Regions from separate parts of the Pseudoalteromonas distincta genome, predicted to be linked through region 1. Evidence: predicted binding sites of a transcription regulator. Region 1 holds the regulator's gene; each other region holds the start of a gene.

Region 1 (3,151 bases):
TTGTTGGTAATGCACAAGTATCGCAAGCGGGACAAAAAATAAATGCTAAAAGCATTACCTACGATATAGAGCAGCAGCTAATCAGTGCCGAAAAAGATGAAAACTCAACTGACCGCGTTCACACAATTTTAGTACCGATCGAAACTAAAAAAAGTAAAAAAGGCGATAAAGGTCAACCATGAGCACATTAAAAGCAGAACTATTGGCAAAAAGCTATAAAGGTCGTGAAGTTGTAAAAAACGTCGGCCTTGAAGTACAAGCTGGCAGTATAGTTGGCTTACTTGGCCCTAACGGTGCTGGTAAAACAACGACTTTTTATATGATTGTAGGGCTTGTTCCTAGCGACAAAGGTAAAATATCTATTGATGATAACGATATTACTCTTTTACCTATGCATAGTCGTGCTAGATTAGGCATAGGCTACTTACCACAAGAGTCATCGATTTTTAGAAAGCTGACTGTTTATCAAAACTTAATGGCCATTTTAGAAACGCGCAAAGAACTAAATAAACAAGCCAGAGAAGACACACTCAATAACTTATTAGATGAATTTAGCATACAACACATTCGTGATAGCCAAGGTATGGCATTATCGGGTGGAGAACGTCGTCGTGTAGAAATAGCACGAGCACTGGCAGCAGATCCTAAATTTATATTACTGGATGAACCGTTTGCCGGTGTTGACCCTATTTCGGTATTAGATATAAAGAAAATAATAGAACATCTTAAAAATCGTGGGATTGGTGTCTTAATTACCGACCATAACGTAAGAGAGACCCTTGATGTTTGTGAAAAAGCCTACATTGTTTCTCATGGGGAGCTGATTGCATCAGGTACTCCAGAACACGTATTAAATGATAAAACAGTACGCGATGTTTACTTAGGCGAGCAATTTAGGCTGTAACATTTACGCCATGTCTTTAAGCATCTGCTAGTATTAATTATAACAACATAAAAGGATTGTTAGAGATACATGAGGCAATCACTACAGCTGCGCATGGGCCAGCAACTTACAATGACTCCACAGTTGCAACAAGCTATTCGTTTGTTGCAACTCAGTACATTGGATCTCCAGCAAGAAATACAAGAAGCTCTCGACAGTAATCCACTATTAGAGGTTGAAGAGGCAGACTATTCTGAAGACGCTGCTGGTAAAAACGAGCAAAAAGCTGATACCGATGACATAACTGTTAGCGCATCTGCTGATGATGCTCCGAGCGAATACGAACAAGATACTGGTGAAGCACTTGCAAAAGACACGCTAAGTGACGACATGGCTATGGATGTTAGTTGGGATGAGTACATGAGTGCCGCTCCTGCAGCCTCATCAGGTCCAATGCCTGAAGATGAATCTATATACCAAGGCGCCTCTACTGAAACGCTCCATGAGTATTTAATGTGGCAATTACAACTAACGCCATTTAGCCCTACCGATGAAGCCATCGCTATTGCGATTGTAGAAGCTGTCGATGATTCAGGTATTTTAACTCTCAGTTGCGAAGAAATTTTAGAAAGCTTTAATCAAGAAAACGAAGATGATAACGAAGTTGAACTTGATGAAATTGAAGCGGTATTAAAACGCATCCAACTGTTTGATCCTGTTGGTATTGCTGCACGTAGTTTACAAGAGTGTTTGTGTATTCAGCTTAATCAATTTGATAAAGAAACACCTTACATTAATGAAACGAAAATGATTTTAACCGAGCATATTGATCTATTAGCAGCTCGCGACTATCGTACATTAATGAAAAAAACTAAGCTCAAAGAAGAAGAGCTTAAAGAAGTAATGACACTAATACATACTCTCAACCCAAAACCTGCAGATACTATTGTAAGGGAAGAATCTGAGTATGTTATTCCTGATGTGTCAGTTAAAAAAATTAAAGGCCGCTGGGTTGTTGAATTAAACCCAGATAGCATGCCTAAAATTCGTGTTAATAGCCAATACGCGGCAATGTCTCGCACTGTAAAATCAAGTGGCGACAGCCAGTTTATTCGCTCACATTTACAAGAAGCTAAATGGTTTATTAAAAGCTTAGAAAGTAGAAACGACACGCTATTAAAAGTTACTAATTGTATTGTTAAGCAACAACAAGGCTTTTTTGAACATGGCCCTGAAGCCATGAAACCAATGGTTTTAAATGATGTCGCTGAAATGGTAGAAATGCACGAATCGACAATTTCACGCGTAACTACTCAAAAGTACATGCATACACCCCGTGGTATATTTGAGCTTAAATACTTTTTCTCAAGCCATGTAAGTACTGAAAACGGTGGTGAATGTTCATCTACAGCAATACGTGCGCTTATCCGAAAATTAATCGCAGCAGAAAACTCAGCAAAACCATTGAGTGATAGCAAAATAGCGGATATATTGGCTGAGCAAGGAATTAAAGTAGCAAGACGTACAATCGCAAAATACCGCGAATCTCTTGCTATTCCACCGTCAAATCAGCGTAAAAGTCTGATTTAAGACGCTAAACTAAGAGGGTAATGCTTATGCAACTAAACTTAACTGGTCGTCACGTAGAATTAACCGATTCACTAAGAGACTATATTAATACTAAATTTGCGAAGCTTGAAAGACACTCTGATCATATAAATAATGTTCATGTCATTCTCGATGTAGAAAAATTAAATCAAAAAGCAGAAGCCACAATACACGTAAGCGGTGCTGAGCTATTTGCCTCTACAGAACATCAAGATATGTATGCCGCTATTGACTCGTTGATCGACAAGCTCGATCGCCAAGTAATCAAACACAAAGAGAAGCTTGCTCGACACTAATATGATGAAATTAAGTTCACTTATATGCCAGGACTGCAGCAAAGCTGCGGTCCTTTTTAATAGCAAAAAAAGAATTTTAGAGTTCATTAGCGAACTTGCTCACGACAAACTTCCGTATTTACCGCAACAAGATATTCTTAATGCTTTAATGAGCAGAGAGAAATTAGGTAGTACAGGTATAGGGCGTGGCATTGCTATTCCTCATGGAAGAATGAGCGGTGCAGAAGAGCCTTTGGCTTTAGTGCTCGTTAGCGAAACTCCAATAAACTTTGATGCAATCGATAATCGCCCTGTTGATATTTTTGTCGCACTCATCGTACCAGATGGCGATAACCAACAGCACTTAAAGACTCTAGCAACCATT
Region 2 (3,151 bases), 840 kb from region 1:
AGGGCGATTGGTTGATCATCAAGCATTTGTATATTGAACGGCGCATGACACCTCTTAACTTGTTTTTAGAAAATGCTGATGAAGAAAGTGTCGCCGACGCGATTGAAGAATATGGGCAAGCTCTAAAAGAAATGATTGCTGTTAATATATTCCCTGGTGATATGCTCTTAAAAAACTTTGGTGTAAGTAAGCACAAACGTATTATTTTTTACGATTACGATGAAGTTCAATATCTAACCGATATGAACTTTAGAGCATTACCAAAAGCAAAGAGCTATGACGACTATCTAATGGATGAACAAAGTTACTCTGTTGCACCACAGGACGTATTTCCTGAGCAACTTTGTACATTTGTAATGCCAAACCCTATGTATAAAAAGTTTTTACTCAGCACTCATCCAGAGCTTATAGATGTTAGCTTTTGGAAGCAGGCACAACAAGATATAAAAAATGGTCAGGTAAGTCATATTTACCCATACCCGACAGCACAGCGCTTTATTCACCACTGGTAAGCGCTAAAGGACACACACAATGAATATAAGTAAAATAGATTTAAATTTACTCGTTTACCTCGATACATTGCTTCGAGAATGCAACGTAACACGCGCTGCTAATCAATTGAGTATAACGCAACCTGCAATGAGTAATGGCCTTAAACGTCTTCGTAACTTATTTAACGACCCTATTTTAGTTCGTACCAGCGATGGTATGGTACCTACCGAGCGTGCTTTGGAGTTACAACCCGTTATTCGTGGCATTTTAATGACCCTTGAAGAAACTCTAGCACCTAATCGAGAATTTGAGGCAAGCCAAAGTAAGCGTGTGTTTAGAATAATGGCCAGTGATTACGCTGCAAGTACATTAGCACCAAAGCTTTTAAGTAAATTGCACGAAGAAGCCCCCGATACTACTTTAGATATACTCACACCAAGTGATGTCACCTTTCATGATGTAGAAAACGGTAAAGTAGATATGGCAATCAACCGTTTTGAAAACTTACCGCAGTCTTTTCATCATAAACGTATTTGGAAAGATAGTTTTTGCTGTTTAGTAAAAGCCGATAATCCTATAATTGAAAACTTTAGCCTTGATAGCTATTTAAAAGCGCGCCATATATGGGTAAGCAAAACAGGTTTTGGTGTAGGTGTAGGCATGGACCCTAAAGATGTGCAAAAACTTGGCTGGGTTGACGAAGCACTTGCTCACTTTGGTAAGCATCGTAATATTGCCACTTTTACACGTAACTACCATGTGGCAATTCATTTAGCTAAAGAGAAAAATTTAATTGCGACCCTTCCTTCAAAAGCCGCAAATATATATTTAGATGATCCGGGGCTTAAAATCTTAGAGCCACCATTTCCAATCCCTCCTTTTGAGCTTGATATGATTTGGAGCCCACTGTTACATCGCGATGCGAGTCACATTTGGTTACGTCAAAAAGTAGCTGAAGTAGCTGAAGAGCTAAAATAACTTTATTACACAATATAATGTAAAAATTGCTAGGTTAATTTTCTGCCTGTTAACTTAGCATCTTACTAAAATAAAATTAAACCAATAAAATCAAATGACTACATAACTATTGAAACGTGGAACATACATTGCTTTTATTAAATTGAACTATACATTCATTTAATTAAAGAGGTCATTATGAACACCCATCAAGGATCAGAAGTAAATCATATTACTGACATCATTCAAGTTATGAACAGCGGCATCGATTTTTATCAAAAAGCACAGGAAAAAGTTGAAGACCCTGCTATTGGTGCACTTTTTCAGCGTATGATAGATGCCCGAAAAGTGAGTGTTGAGCGCTTGCAGCCATATGCAATTAATGAAAAAGGCGAACGCGAAGATGGCTCATCTTTCGCAGTTGAAGCACGACGTGCGTACACAGCCCTATTGACTACTTTCACCTCACACAACGACAGCACGTATGTAAAAGAGCTCGAAGAGGTAGAAGATAAAACCCTTGAAGAAATTAAAGCAGCAATGGATAAACCGCAACCAGCTGACTGCGAAGCTGCACTGGCTAAAACATTATTAACAATGCAAAGCTGCCATGCAGAAATGAGCCGTATGCAAAAGCATTAAGCTGACATAGCGCATAACTAGAACCCAGCCTCGAGCTGGGTTTTTTATTGCCTCTAATACACCGCCTCGCTTCACGTCATATTTAAAGTATATTGTTTAAAAAAAATCATTTTGAAGAGCTTGATGTTCACTCAATAAAATCAGCCCAAGCTAAAACCAAAAAAAGGGCCTTTCGGCTAATGCCGATCAGTTAAGAAAATGACCGGTTGACCGATCCAAACGATCATGCAAAATCCGTAGTTAGGAAACTAACTACGGATTTTTTGTGAATATAGAACAAGCACTGCAAGCAACACTTGAAGAAAGCAGCCGATACCATACCTTTGAAAAATTATCAGAAATTCTTGACCCTGAAATCATTGAACAAGGTTTTCAACAAGCAGGGATTGCAACCGTTCGTAAGCGAAGATTACCGCTTGAAGCCGTTTTGTGGTCAGTTATTGGCATGGCATTGTTTCGAAAAGAATCAGTTTGGAATATCGCTAATAAGCTAGATATCATGTTACCTGGCAAGAACCAACTCGTTGCTCCAAGTGCGATGGTACAGGCGAGACAAAGGTTAGGTGATGATTCCGTTAAACACGTTTTCAATAAATCTGCTCAATCAATGTATAAGCAACAGTCATTCGAAACATGGAATGGTTTGAACCTATTAGCTGTTGACGGTGTTGTGTGGCGAACAGCCGACACGCCTGATAATCGTAAAGCCTTCTCTTCAGGTAGCAACCAATACGGTGATACAGCCTTTCCTCAAATACGCATGGTCTGTCATATGGAATTGACCAGCCATCAACTTCTCAGTAGCGAGTTTGATAACTATAAAACCAACGAGATGAAATTAGCTGAGCGTTTAATTGAACGTACACCAGATAATTCACTGACTATGTTTGATAAAGGATATTATTCTTTAGGCCTGTTAAACCGTTGGCATCAAACTGGGGAGATGAGGCACTGGCTGATACCAGCAAGGCCCGACTTACAGTATGAAATCATCTCCAGCGCGGGTAAAAATGACCATATCATTGAATTGAAAACCACAAAGCATGCACAAAAAAACTTT
Region 3 (3,151 bases), 180 kb from region 1:
AGGGTTACTGTTTTTATCGTTCGCTTTTTTTGTATCGACCACAGGTGCAGGTGTAATTGACACACGCTCTTCTTGCCCATTATTAATTTCACAACCTGATATAACCATGCTGCTACTGAGCACACATAAAATAGCGATTAAACGCAAGCGCATGTTAATTAACTCCTAGATTTTTTGTTATGGGAATTTTAATTGAAAACCGGCAACCATGTGGCTCGTTATGCTCAACACTAAGTGTACCTCTTAGCTGTTCAACAGACTCTTTTACAATAGTTAAACCCAGTCCACTGCCTTGCAGCGTAACATTTTTACTGTGTTTACCTTGATAAAATGCGCTGAAAATTTGAGTTTTTTCTTGCTCTTTAATACCGCAGCCTTTATCAATCACAACGATACAAAGCTGGTTTTGCTCAAGCGCTAAATTAATAGTAACGCTTTGCTTATCTTCTGAAAATTTTAAGCCATTTGAAATAAGCTGAATTAAAATCATCTCAATAAGCTCACTAGGTAAAGCAAGCGGTTTGTTAGGTAAAGTATTTTGCCACTGCAGAGCTTGCTGACGCGCAGTTAAGCGATGCTCAAAATGGCTATTAATTTTATTAATAAGAAGACTAAATTCAACTTCGCTTAAGCTGTCTTTACTGGTGCGAATCGCATTATAACTCAGCAAACTGTCAATCATTGTGCGAAGGCGCACCATAGATTGGCTAATGAGCTCAAGCACCGCTTTTTGCTCAGCAGTAATTGGGCCTACTATTTCATCAGTTAATAAGTCAGTGCCTTCAACCATTGAAGCAAGCGGCGTTTTTAGCTCATGAGTTACATGGCGTAAAAAAGTATCTTTTTGCTGCTCAAGCATATGAAGCTGTTCTTGTACCCATTGGAGCTTTTCTCCTAGCTCAACAAGCTCAGCTGAACCTTTCACAGATATTTTTTGCTGCCAATGCCCCTGCCCAAGCTTATCAATAACCGTAGTTAACCCTTTTAGCCGCCCACTTATGCGCCATAAAAAACCTCCCCCAACAATTAAAGTCAGTGGGATAAGTGCCACCAGCCAGTTTATAAATGACGCTTGCAGGCTTGTAAGCTCATTTTGGTTATTGGTAATTTGCGCTTCGTTTTTATCACGTAACCATAAAGTAAGCTCAGCAATTAAATCGCTCACTGGCACAAATAGCTCAGCTTGTTGTTGTTTTTGCTCAACGAGTTTTACATGCGCGGTTTGTAAGGTGGTATATAAGCGTTGCCATTGGTTGATATACTCTTTATTCGTGTTTACAAATTTGAGTTCATCAATGCTTTGTAGGGATGATTGCCATTTATCAACAATGAGCTTATCTAGCGATTCACTTTTTAATACCCAGTTTTGTCTAGTGGCGCGTTCAAGACTGTTGAGTTCTTGCTTTAAAGTGTTAAACGATTTGGTAACTTGGTAGTTGCTACTCACAATACTTTGAGTAACCGCTAATTGCTTATTAAGCGCATTTAAAAATACGATCACCACTATAGAAAGCGGCAGTAACGAAAGCAGCATACTCATTGCAAATTGCCCAATTAAATTAGGCCGCCAGTTAAGCATTGCTTGGTATTTTTTAGCTATGGTTGCTGGCATTTCGTTTAGTCCTTTTAAGTTAAGCGTTCTATTATTAAGTGCTTACCTTATACACTAGCTGAACCAGCAATTATATTTAATACGATTAACAGCCAGCACTACAAAACAATGTGTCGCCAAATAGAGACAACGTAACTCGTTGATTTTAATAAACTCCCTTTTAACCCCATTAAATAGTGTTGCAAAAGGCGCACAAAAATTACAATAAACCCAGTAAAAACTTCTCACTGGCTTAAAGCTAAAACAATAACCAGTTGAAAAATAACAACAATTATTATTGGCACCATTTTTGTAATAGGAGTAATAACTTTAATCAATAAGGAAATAATTATGAACAAACGCATTTTAGTAATTTCATCATTACTGGCTTTAGGCTTTTTAGGCGCTAATGCACACGCAATGGACGTTCACGCGACTTTTAACGAACTTGATAAAGACAGTAACGGCACATTAAGTGAAGCCGAAGCAGGTGAAGATGCTGTGTTACACGAGAATTTTTCTCAAATTGATACTAATCAAGATGGGCAATTGTCGCTAGATGAATTCAAAAAATTTATTCAATAAACTCATTTAATAAGGAACGTGATTATGAAACAACTTATAGCCGCTTTTTCATTAATGTTTTTAGCAATTAGTGCCACCGTAATTGCATCGCCAACAAATGTGCGTTTTGCCCACTTAGATAAAGACATGGACGGACAAATATCAATTGCAGAAGCAAAGGAAGACAAGGAAGTAATGAGACAATTTGCCGACTTAGATGAAGACGGTGATGAAAAGGTCTCAAAAAAAGAATTTGAAAGCTTTAAACCTTAATGAGTAATTACTGATTAAGCTTTACTTAAGCTTGTTATAGGTAAACTGGAATTAAAAGCATTTGCCATAATCCCTGAGGGAGTGTGTAAAAGGATTTAATGTTGGGAGTTAAATTACGGCAAGTGCTTTTTCCTTTTCACTTTATTTTAGCCACAAACTTTAAATACATCTTTTGGAAGGAACACCATGAAGATACTTCCCCTTATTATAAGCATCTTAATGCTATTAAGCTTTGATGCCGCTGCACTTGATGTAAAGCAACGCTTTGATCACCTCGATAGCGACAAAAGTGGCTATTTAACGCATGACGAACTTGATCCCCAACCACAACTATTAAACACATTTGTAAAATGGGACAAAAACCAAGATAACCAAATTTCGTTAATCGAATTTAAAAATTACCTTACCAATAACCTCTACTGAGTATTTTTCATGAAAAAAACAAGCTATATAGCGCTTTTTGCGTTTAGTATTTTTAGCACATTAGGCTTTGCTGCAAGCAACAATGTTGCAGAGCAATTTGAAAAACTTGATAGAAACCAGGATGGTTTTTTAACACGTTCAGAAACCGCTGTAGACCCCGCTTTGTGGTCTCGGTTTTCAAGCTACGATCAAGACAAAGACGGCAAGCTAACGCTAAGTGAATACAGTTTATACGCTAGTAAATAAACCCTTTCAAAAGCTAGATATTTTATGTTCTAGCTTTACTGCTTTTTTCTTCAT
Region 4 (3,151 bases), 390 kb from region 1:
CAAGTTATTGGCGGCGGCGCAAAAGTAAAAATTAGCGCACAAAGAGATTTAAAAGATTTAGATATGGTTCGTATTAGTGTGAGCGACAATGGCCCAGGTGTTGATTTAAGCCAAAGCGATAAAATTTTTGAACCATTTTTTACTACAAAAAGTCAGGGCACAGGTTTAGGGCTTGCTGTAGTGAGTTCGGTGGCTAGTGCGCACCAAGGCCGTGTTGATGTGACTAATAATACGCATGGTGGTGCCTGCTTTAGCTTGTTATTGCCTATTAAGGCAACATCTAAATTAGAGGGGTCATTATGAGTAACACTATTTTAGTTGTCGAAGATGACGCAGGGCTTCGTGAAGCCTTAATAGATACCCTTGAAATGTCGGGTATTGAATGTGTTGCAGCGAGCAGTGCTGAGCAAGCAATGTTACTGCTTAAAAAAGATCAATTTTCGCTTGTTGTAAGCGACGTGCAAATGGGCGCAATGAGTGGCCTTGATTTACTACGCAGTATTAAATTAAACCACCCTGATTTACCTGTATTGATGATGACGGCCTATGCCACAATTGACGATGCGGTAGAGGCCATGCGCCTAGGTGCAATTGACTACATGGCAAAACCATTTGCACCTGAAGTGCTGTTAAATATGGTGAGCCGTTATTTGCCTGAAAAAGCAAAAGAAACCGACGGCCCCATTGTTGCTGACCCAACTAGTATTCAATTATTGGAGCTTGCAAGTAAAGTAGCACGCTCTGATGCAAGTGTAATGGTACTTGGCCCAAGTGGTTCAGGTAAGGAAGTACTTGCGCGTTATATTCATGATAAGTCGAGCCGATGTAATGAGCCATTTGTAGCGATTAACTGCGCGGCTATTCCTGAAAATATGCTCGAAGCCACGTTATTTGGTTACGAAAAAGGGGCTTTTACGGGGGCGATTCAAGCATGTCCGGGTAAGTTTGAGCAAGCACAAGGCGGTACTATTTTACTTGATGAAATTACTGAAATGGATTTAGGGCTACAAGCTAAACTTTTACGCGTACTGCAAGAACGTGAAGTAGAGCGTTTAGGGGGGCGTAAAACTATTCAGCTCGATGTACGTATTTTGGCAACCAGTAATCGTGATTTAAAAGAAGCCGTGTCTGAAAATCAGTTTAGAGAAGATTTATATTACAGGCTTAATGTTTTTCCACTTATGTGGCGACCATTGTGCCAACGCCCTGGCGATATTATTGTATTGGCTAAGCATTTAATTGAGCGCCATATAAGTAAAAGCAAAGAGCCTATGGCGTATTTAGATAAAGCTGCTGAGCAAAAGTTACTGGCTCACGCGTGGCCTGGTAATGTACGCGAGCTTGATAATGTTATACAGCGTGCGCTTATACTGCGCACGTGTAACACAATAAACGAGCATGCTATTTTTATCGAAAACTTAGTATCTAATAACTTTGTTATGGAGCCTTCATTGGCACCGGCGCAAACCGTATCGCCAACAGAGTTAGCTCACGCAAACAAAGGTGTTGATAAAAGCACGTTAAGCTCTGCATATTATGATGAAAAGTCGCATGCTGAGGATGAGCCTAAACAAGGTTTATTAGCGGCAGATACCGGTAGCTATAAAGATGAGCTTAAAGACAAAGAGCATCGAATTATTTTAGAAACCCTTGCACGTTGCCAAGGTAAGCGTAAAGACGTTGCCGAAACGTTGGGCATAAGCCCACGAACTTTACGTTATAAACTAGCGCAAATGCGCGATTTAGGTATTTCACTTCCTGCATAACCTCCTATAAACCCTAAGTTTGCGCTGCGAGCTTAGGGTTGTCAAAACTCTGACTCACACAAATTAAAGTTAACCTACTGTATTTTAATGATTAATTATTTGGCATGCTTTGTGCTTTATTACTTATAAGAGTTCACTGCGTGTCAGAGATAAATTATGAAAATTCAAAACAGTGCTGTATTTCAAGAAATGCAATCAATGGCTTTAGAAGCCGGCCGTAATAATCAAACTAATAAACTGCCAACTCAGGTGCAGACTACTTCTACAGCACAATTTGGCGACATGCTAAGTGATGCAATAAATTCAGTGCACGGGTTACAACAAGATGCCGCGCAAAAAGTAACAGCAGTTGAGATGGGGGATCGAAGTGTATCTCTTGCTGAGGCGATGATTGCTTCTCAAAAATCATCAGTTGCTTTTGAGGCTACAGTACAGGTTCGTAATAAACTTGTTGAAGCTTATAAAGAAATCATGAACATGCCTGTTTAATTAGGTAGTGGAGAATTATTGTGGCGCAATCTAACCAATCTACAGACCTAGCACTTGCTGGTGGCGGTATTGACCAAAGTGGTGGTGATGATCAACAAGAACAAAAGTCAGGCTACTTAAGTGCTTTAAATGGTGTTGATGTATTGCGCCAAGTAACATTGGTTATAGCATTGGCTATTTGTTTAGCTATCGCGATTTTTATTATTATTTGGGCTCGTCAGCCAGATATGCGCCCGTTAGGCAAAATGCAAACAGAAGAGCTTATTCAAACATTAGACTTTTTAGATGCTCAAAAAATTGAATACCAACTAGATGGCAATGTTGTATCGGTTGATGAAAGCGAATACCAAAACATTAAATTGCTAATGACCCGCGAAGGGTTAGAGCAAGGCCCTGCATCTGGTTCTGACATAATTATGCAAGATATGGGCTTTGGTGTAAGCCAGCGCTTGGAGCGTGAACGCTTAAAGCATGGTCGTGAACAGCAATTAGCACGCACCATTGAAGAGCTAAATAACATTACTCGCGCCAAAGTATTGTTAGCCATCCCTAAAGAAAACGTATTTGCCCGCAGAGAGAAAAAACCATCTGCTACTGTTGTATTAACACTTAAGCGTGGCCGCTCACTTGACCGTGAAGAAGTAGACTCTGTTGTTGATATGATTGCTTCAGCAGTACAAGGCTTAGAGCCTGCACGTGTTACAGTTACTGACCAAAATGGTCGATTATTAAATTCAGGTTCGCAAAGCTCATTAGCAGCACGCTCTCGTAAAGAATACGATTTAGAACGTAAGCGCGAACAAGAGTATCTTGAAAAAATAGACAGTATTTTAATACCGGTTGTTGGGCTTGCAAACTATACAGCTCAAGTTGATTTGAGCATGGACTTTAGCTCA

What was found. Region 1 encodes sigma-54, which starts transcription at its own class of promoters, with help from an activator protein. Its sites were predicted from a motif close to GTTGGCACGNNNNTNGNNT; they were not measured.
Region 2: FFU37_RS05245 (ferritin-like domain-containing protein) is a predicted target of sigma-54. The motif match lies at 1,586-1,604, and genes of this name have one in related genera.
Region 3: FFU37_RS02320 (EF-hand domain-containing protein) is a predicted target of sigma-54. The motif match lies at 1,889-1,907, and genes of this name have one in related genera.
Region 4: fliE (flagellar hook-basal body complex protein FliE) is a predicted target of sigma-54. The motif match lies at 1,865-1,883, and genes of this name have one in related genera.

What each region holds. Positions count from the first base shown of each region.
Region 1 covers NZ_CP040558.1:342,829-345,979, reverse strand. Annotated here, with positions in the region: gene lptA (lipopolysaccharide transport periplasmic protein LptA) at 1-182, shown strand, start outside; gene lptB (LPS export ABC transporter ATP-binding protein) at 179-904, shown strand; gene FFU37_RS01475 (RNA polymerase factor sigma-54) at 974-2,473, shown strand; gene hpf (ribosome hibernation promoting factor) at 2,500-2,787, shown strand; gene ptsN (PTS IIA-like nitrogen regulatory protein PtsN) at 2,792-3,151, shown strand, end outside.
Region 2 covers NZ_CP040558.1:1,178,638-1,181,788, reverse strand. Annotated here, with positions in the region: gene aceK (bifunctional isocitrate dehydrogenase kinase/phosphatase) at 1-512, shown strand, start outside; gene FFU37_RS05250 (LysR family transcriptional regulator) at 532-1,470, shown strand; gene FFU37_RS05245 (ferritin-like domain-containing protein) at 1,648-2,091, shown strand; gene FFU37_RS05240 (IS4 family transposase) at 2,357-3,151, shown strand, end outside.
Region 3 covers NZ_CP040558.1:520,814-523,964, reverse strand. Annotated here, with positions in the region: gene FFU37_RS02330 (hypothetical protein) at 1-153, opposite strand, end outside; gene FFU37_RS02325 (sensor histidine kinase) at 155-1,612, opposite strand; gene FFU37_RS02320 (EF-hand domain-containing protein) at 1,943-2,176, shown strand; gene FFU37_RS02315 (EF-hand domain-containing protein) at 2,201-2,428, shown strand; gene FFU37_RS02310 (EF-hand domain-containing protein) at 2,615-2,851, shown strand; gene FFU37_RS02305 (EF-hand domain-containing protein) at 2,861-3,097, shown strand.
Region 4 covers NZ_CP040558.1:737,486-740,636, forward strand. Annotated here, with positions in the region: gene FFU37_RS03185 (sensor histidine kinase) at 1-303, shown strand, start outside; gene FFU37_RS03190 (sigma-54-dependent transcriptional regulator) at 300-1,766, shown strand; gene fliE (flagellar hook-basal body complex protein FliE) at 1,923-2,255, shown strand; gene fliF (flagellar basal-body MS-ring/collar protein FliF) at 2,276-3,151, shown strand, end outside.